2 regions of the Streptomyces sp. NPDC000878 genome follow, and region 1 is predicted to be linked to the other one. Evidence: predicted binding sites of a transcription regulator. Region 1 holds the regulator's gene; the other holds the start of a gene.
What was found. Region 1 encodes HspR, which represses chaperone genes until heat shock. Its sites were predicted from a motif close to TTGAGNNNNNNNNNCTCAA; they were not measured.
Positions count from the first base shown of each region.

Region 1 (3,407 bases):
CGGCGACCCCAAGAAGCGCAAGGAGTACGACGAGGCCCGCGCCCTCTTCGGCAACGGCGGCTTCCGCCCGGGGCCGGGCGCGGGCGGCGGCTCCTTCAACTTCGACCTGGGCGACCTCTTCGGAGGCGGCGCCCCGGGCCAGGCCGGCGGCGGTTCCGGTGCGGGCGGCTTCGGCGGTGGCATCGGGGACGTCTTCGGCGGCCTGTTCAACCGGGGCGGCGGCGGGACCACCCGTACGCAGCCCAGGCGCGGCCAGGACATCGACACCGAGGTCACGCTGAGCTTCACGGAGGCGGTGGACGGCGCGACGGTCCCGCTGCGCATGACGTCCCAGTCACCGTGCAAGGCGTGCTCGGGCACGGGCGACAAGAACGGCACGCCGAGGGTGTGCCCGACATGCGTAGGGACAGGCCAGGTAGCTCGCGGCTCAGGGGGAGGCTTCTCCCTCACGGACCCCTGCCCGGACTGCAAGGGCCGGGGCCTGATCGCGGAGCACGCGTGCATGGTGTGCAACGGCAGCGGCCGGGCGAAGTCGTCCCGGACGATGCAGGTGCGCATCCCGGCCGGGGTGGCGGACAGCCAACGCATCCGCCTCCGCGGCAAGGGCGCACCGGGCGAACGAGGCGGCCCGGCGGGCGACCTGTACGTCACCGTCCATGTCGACGCCCACCCGGTCTTCGGCCGCAAGGAAGACAACCTGACGGTGACGGTGCCGGTGACGTTCGTCGAGGCGGCACTCGGCGGCGAGGTCAGGGTCCCGACCCTGGGCGGCCCGCCGGTCACCCTGAAGCTGCCGCCGGGCACGCCCAACGGGCGCACGATGCGCGCACGGGGCAAGGGCGCGGTCCGCAAGGACGGCACCCGGGGCGACCTGTTGGTCACCGTCGAGGTGAGTGTCCCGACGGAGCTGACGGGGAAGGCTCGTGACGCACTGGAGGCGTATCGCGAGGCGACCGCGGACGAGGATCCGCGGGCGGAGCTGTTCGAGGCAGCGAAGGGAGCTTGACCGAGATGGACGGCCGTCGACGCAACCCGTACGAACTGACCCAGGAGACCCCGGTCTACGTCATCTCGGTGGCGGCCCAGCTCTCGGGCCTGCACCCGCAGACCCTGCGCCAGTACGACCGCCTGGGCCTGGTCTCCCCCGACCGCACCGCCGGCCGGGGCCGCCGCTACTCGGCCCGCGACATCGAACTGCTCCGCACGGTGCAGGCACTGTCGCAGGACGAGGGCATCAACCTGGCCGGCATCAAGCGCATCATCGAACTGGAGAACCAGGTGGCTGCGTTGCAGTCCCGGGTCGCGGAGATGGAAGCTGCGCTGGACGGGGCTGCGGCTGCTATGCAGCAGCGGGAGGCGGCGGTGCATGCGTCGTACCGGCGGGACCTGGTCCCGTACCAGGAGGTCCAGCAGACCAGTGCGTTGGTGGTTTGGCGGCCTAAGAAGGCGAAGGACTAGGCGTAGGCGGGCGGGTGTGTGACGCGCGCATGTGAAGGGACCCGGGGGTTCGGTTCGAACCTCCGGGCCCCTTTCGTGTGCTCGGGGTCCGCTCAGGGCCGGAGAACCACTGCGCGCCCGCCGGGTGCCGATTCACTGCCGTCGGCGTACAGGGCGGTCACCCAGTAGAAGTGGGTGGTGCCCTTGGTGGCGGTTTCCGCGTAGGAGGTACCTGTTGTGGCGGGTGTCAACTTCTCGTAGGCCTTGGTGCCAGGGTTCCAGTGGTAGACCTGGTAGCCGGTGGCGTCGGCCACGGCATCCCAGTGCAGTTCGATGTGCCCGTCCGGTCCGGTGACCGTCGACAGCTGGACCGGCGAGTCCTCGGGCGTCGGCACGCTCGGCCGCATGTCCAGCTCCGTCGCGCTCACGATTTCGGCCGAACGGCTCTGCTCGAACGGGGAGTTCCAGGAGGTGTCGTACGCGTCGACGAAGAAGCAGCGCTCGACGCCGTCCGGGAGGGTGCCGTAGTTGTACGACGTGACCTCGGGCATCAGCCACACCTCTTGGCGCACGAGGCAGACGTTCCCCGCGTCGGGGTCCTCCTCGTCACGGGGGACCACTTCGCCCGCGTAGACGAGGTACCTGAACATGTCGGGCGCCGGGTTCGCGTCCCAGTCAAGCACGAAGCCGTACTCGGTCGGGGTGGCCGTCAGACCGGTGACGACGGATGGCGGAGTGTCGTCCCGGCGCGTCCCGCTGACGGCGGCGGACCGCTCGGACTCGTTGCCCGACGTGTCGAGCGTGCTCACCCGGTAGTAGTACCGCGTGCGCACCGTCGCCGAGGCGTCCTGGTAGGAGAGCTGGTCCGTGCTGCCGACCGCCGTGTACGTCCCGCTCTCGCTGTCCGCCCGGTACACCCGGTACGACGTCGCCTCCGCGACCGCGCTCCAGCCCAGCCGGAGCCCGCCCGCCTCGGAGCTGTCGGTGATGTCCAGGCCCGTGGGCACCGCGGGAGCGACGCGGTCGACGGTGGTGACGGACTTGTCGGCGCTGCCTGCCGACTGGTTGCCGGCCTTGTCGTGGGCGCGGACGGTGTAGTCGTACGTGGCGCCGGTCACCGGGAGGGTGGTGTCGGTGTACGTGGTGGAGGTGGTCGTCGCGAGAGGGGTGCTCGGATACGAACTCCCCTTCAGACGCCGGTAGACGCGGTAGCCCGAGAGGTCCATATCGCTGTTCTTGGCCCAGGTGAGCTTCGCCTTGCCCGTCGTCTTGTCGTACGTGACGGTGGGCGCCGTGGGGGCCAGCGGCTTGACCTTGTCGACGATCGCCGAAGTGCGAGGCGTGTACGCGAAGTTGACGTTCGCGTTGCCCGTGAAGTTGGCGTAGTCGACGCGGAGGGTGTGTTTGCCGGAGGGGATGGTGAGGTTGACGGTCTTCTTCTGGATCGTCGTGACGTTCTTCCAGAGGTTGACCTTGATCTTGCCGTCGAGGTAGACGCGGATGCCGTCCTGCGTGGCGGCGGTGAGGGCGAAGGGCCCGCCGGAGCCGAAGTCCCTCGTCACCGTCCAGCGGACGCCGAAGTTGTCCTTCGGGAGGCCGGTGGCCGGGGCCTTCGCGCCCCAGTTCTCGGCGACGGCCGCGTCACAGTCCGTCCGCTTCGGCGTGCCGGAGAAGCCGGTGTTCGCGAAGAACTGCCGTTTGTAGACGGGAGAGGTGCACGTCGTCGCGGCGGAGGCGGCCGGGGCAGCGGTGCTGAGCAGGGCGCCGGCGGTGGTGAGCACGAGGGCGGTGGTGGCTGCCTGCGTCGTGCGTCTGGCTGGGTTCAATGCGGTCCTTCGAGTCCTGATCGTCAACGGCGAGAAAAGGGCCGTTGACGATCAGGACTCGTGAGGATGTGGATTGGTTGTAGGGCTGTTGTGACTGTTTTTGATTTCTGGTGCCGGTGGGACTCGTAGGTGCCGTCGTGCGTG
Region 1 is NZ_JBSFMT010000092.1:6,537-9,943, forward strand. It holds gene dnaJ (molecular chaperone DnaJ) at 1-1,006, shown strand, start outside; gene ACWDR4_RS44285 (heat shock protein transcriptional repressor HspR) at 1,012-1,458, shown strand; gene ACWDR4_RS44290 (fibronectin type III domain-containing protein) at 1,551-3,263, opposite strand.

Region 2 (3,407 bases), on a different contig from region 1:
GATGGCCCGCACGATCCGCCCGGGCAACGCGCCGACGTACGTACGCCGGTGCCCACGGATCTCGGCCTCGTCCCTGACCCCGCCGAGCGCGACCCGGACGAACTTCCGCCCCATGGCGTGCGCGACGGACTCACCGAGGCTGGTCTTGCCGACACCGGGCGGCCCGACGAGCGCCAGCACGGCGCCGCCACGACGCCCGCCGACCACCCCGAGCCCGCGCTGGGCCCGCCGCTTGCGCACGGCGAGGTACTCGGTGATGCGCTCCTTCACATCCTCGAGACCGGCGTGCTCGGCGTCGAGCACGCCCTGAGCACCCTGGATGTCGTAGGAGTCCTCGGTCCGCTCGTTCCACGGCAGTTCGAGAACGGTGTCCAGCCAGGTCCGGATCCAGCCGCCCTCGGGCGACTGCTCGGAGGACCGCTCCAGCTTGTCGACCTCCTTGAGCGCGGCCTCGCGCACGTTCTCCGGCAGATCGGCGGCCTCGACGCGGGCCCGGTAGTCGTCGGACTCCTCGCCGTCCTGCTCGCCCTTGATCTCGCGCAGTTCCTTGCGTACGGCTTCCAGTTGCTTCCGCAGCAGGAACTCCCGCTGCTGCTTGTCGACGCCCTCCTGGACGTCCTTCGCGATGGTCTCGGCGACGTCCTGCTCGGCGAGGTGGTCGCGCAGCTGCTGGGTGGCGAGCTTCAGCCGGGCCACCGGGTCGGCGGTCTCCAGGAGTTCGATCTTCTGGTCGGTGCTGAGGAAGGGCGAGTAACCGGAATTGTCGGCAAGGGCGGAGACGTCGTCGATGGCCTGCACCCGGTCGACGACCTGCCAGGCGGCGCGCTTGCGCAGCCAGGCGGTGGCAAGTGCCTTGTATTCCTTGACAAGTTCGGTGACATGACCGGGCAACGGGTCGGGAACGGTCTCGTCGACCCGGGTCCCCTCGACCCACAGCGCGGCCCCCGGCCCGGTGGTCCCGGCGCCGATCCGCACCCGCCCCCGGGCCCGGATGAGGGCGCCCGGATCCCCGTCGGCCAGCCGGCCGACCTGCTCCACGGTGCCGACGACACCGGTACTCGGGTACGACCCGTCGACACGCGGCACCAGCAGCACCCTGGGCTTGCCGGGCTCGGTGCGCGCGGCGGCCTGCGCGGCCTCCACGGCGGCCCGCACATCCGCGTCGTTCAGATCCAGCGGCACCACCATCCCGGGCAGCACGACCTCGTCGTCGAGCGGCAGCACAGGCAGAGTGAGCGGTGTGGACGTCGAAGCCATGATCTCCCCTTAGGCAGTCAAGTTGAGCTATGACGACTCAATGCTTGGGAGCGGTCGATTGTTCCCCGGGGCGTGTTCGCCTTGAGCGATCACCTCTGCCGTGACGGCCGACCCCTCGCATACAGTCAGCCAAGTAATACTCACCACTGCACATTAACCATTACAAAGGGAGTCGAACGTGGACGGCACCGTGCGGGCCTGGGTCGACGGCTGGGTCGTCTCACGCGGGGCGTCGCCGCCGCTGGTCGAGCCCTGGGGCTACACGATCGACGTGGGCACGGCCGAGCACGTCACCCGGCACGTCCTCGACGCGGTGAACGACGCCGTCGAGGAACGGACCGTCCGCAAGGTGGCCGACGCGGTGACCGGGACGGGCGTGACGCTCAAGGTCTTCGCCGACCCGGCGACGGTCGTCGGCCGGCTCGGCGAGGGCTGGCGGACCGACCCCGAGCCGGGCTTCCTGATGTCGGTCCCGCTGACGCCCGCGGAGGCGCCCGCCGCCCCCGACGGCTACCGCGTACGCGTCTGGACGCGCGCCGGCGTCACCCGCGTGATGCTCGCGGCACCCGACGGTTCCTGGGCGGCCCGCGGCCAGATCGCCCCGACGGGCAGAACGGCGGTCGTCGACCAGGTGGAGACCTCCCCCGCACACCGCCGCCGGGGCCTCGGCTCCTTCGTCATGCGGACGCTCGCGCGGGAGGCCGTCGCCCAGGGCGCGGAGCAGGGCGTACTGGCCGGAACACCGGACGGACGGGCGCTGTACGAGGCGTTGGGCTGGCGGGTGGACGCGCTGCTGACGAACGCGAAGTTCAGGGCGCCGGGCGCGGACAGACCCTAGGTCGGCCTCCGCCACCGCCGCACCCACGGCCAGGTGGCGACCCCGACGGCCAGGGCCATCACATGTCCCCAGTTGGTCATCGGATCGGTGTACGCGACGAGGTCCTGCACCAGCGTCCCGCCGAACACCACCAGCACCGGCCACCCCAGCCAGGGCCGCAGCAGCCCCGCCAGCGCGCCCACGCTCGCCGCGACCCCGAAACTGATCCCGTAGTCGAGCCGGTGCAGCGAACTCTCCGGCAGCCACCCCACCAGCACCGCGAGCCCCACCGGGACCTCGGTCGCGAGGGTGGCCAGCACATGCCCGAGGGCGAACACCCCGGCGGTACGCGGCCCGCCGATCCGCCGCTCCAGCGCGGTGAGAACGAGCAGGAACACGATGGCGTACGGCGAGGTCATACCGCCCACGACCCACAGCGCACTGGTGACCAGCACGAACACGGGCGTCCGTACGAGGTGGGCGACATCCGTGCTGGAGCCCTGGTGGAAGGCGTGCACGAGGGCGGGGTCGGCGTGCTCGGCGACGAACGCCGTGACGAGGAGGACGGCGGCGAACGTGAAGGTGAACGGGGTCCCGGTGGGAGTGGGGAGAAGGCGCCAAGGCCGGAGAACCCGCCTGCCCGGAGCAGCCACGGGCCGCGCGGACACGGTCTCCACCGGTCCCCGCTGCCTCGGCATGCCGTCCAGCAGCCGTACGCCCTCCGCGACGGGCGCGTCCGAGGGCGCCGGCGAATCCGGCGTCATGTCACCCTTCGTATCGGCCCGTTCCACGGTGAGGCGCTCCTTCCGTTTCGCCCCAGCTTTCGCCCCGACACCTGCCGCTGTCTGTGACCCGCGCCACGCGCCGGTCGATTCACAGCAAGCCGATAAGCGCCTCAAAGACTCCTACGCGTGCGGCAGCGGCGGCGTGGCCGGCTGTGTTCCGTGCCCGGCGAGGTAGAGCTTCATGGCGCACTGGTCCTCCGCCTCGACGAACACCTGTTGCCCCCAGTGAGCGCTGAGGCGGTGCGCGACGTCGACCAGGCGACGGCGTTCCTCCGGCGAGTACGCGGGGAACCGGACCCAGCCCCGGTCGGCGATCCGGTTGCCCAGCTCGCTGAACAGCACCGCCCGCGCGCGCTGTTCCTCCTCGTCGGTCAGCGGCGTGGAACCGCCTTCCACGGGCTGCAACCGGACGTTGTACAGGTCTCGGACCACTGGTCGCTCGCAGGTCGCTCGGGGCTGTTCCGGAGAGACTACCGACACGCCTCGCACATCCCGTCGGCGCCGCAAATCACCTGGAGTTCACTCCACCGCCCCTGCCAAGATGCCCA
Region 2 is NZ_JBSFMT010000008.1:118,504-121,910, forward strand. It holds gene lon (endopeptidase La) at 1-1,257, opposite strand, end outside; gene ACWDR4_RS10335 (GNAT family N-acetyltransferase) at 1,436-2,095, shown strand; gene ACWDR4_RS10340 (rhomboid-like protein) at 2,092-2,838, opposite strand; gene ACWDR4_RS10345 (hypothetical protein) at 2,980-3,255, opposite strand.
Region 2: the regulator HspR is predicted to act here: its motif matches at 1,280-1,298, upstream of lon (endopeptidase La).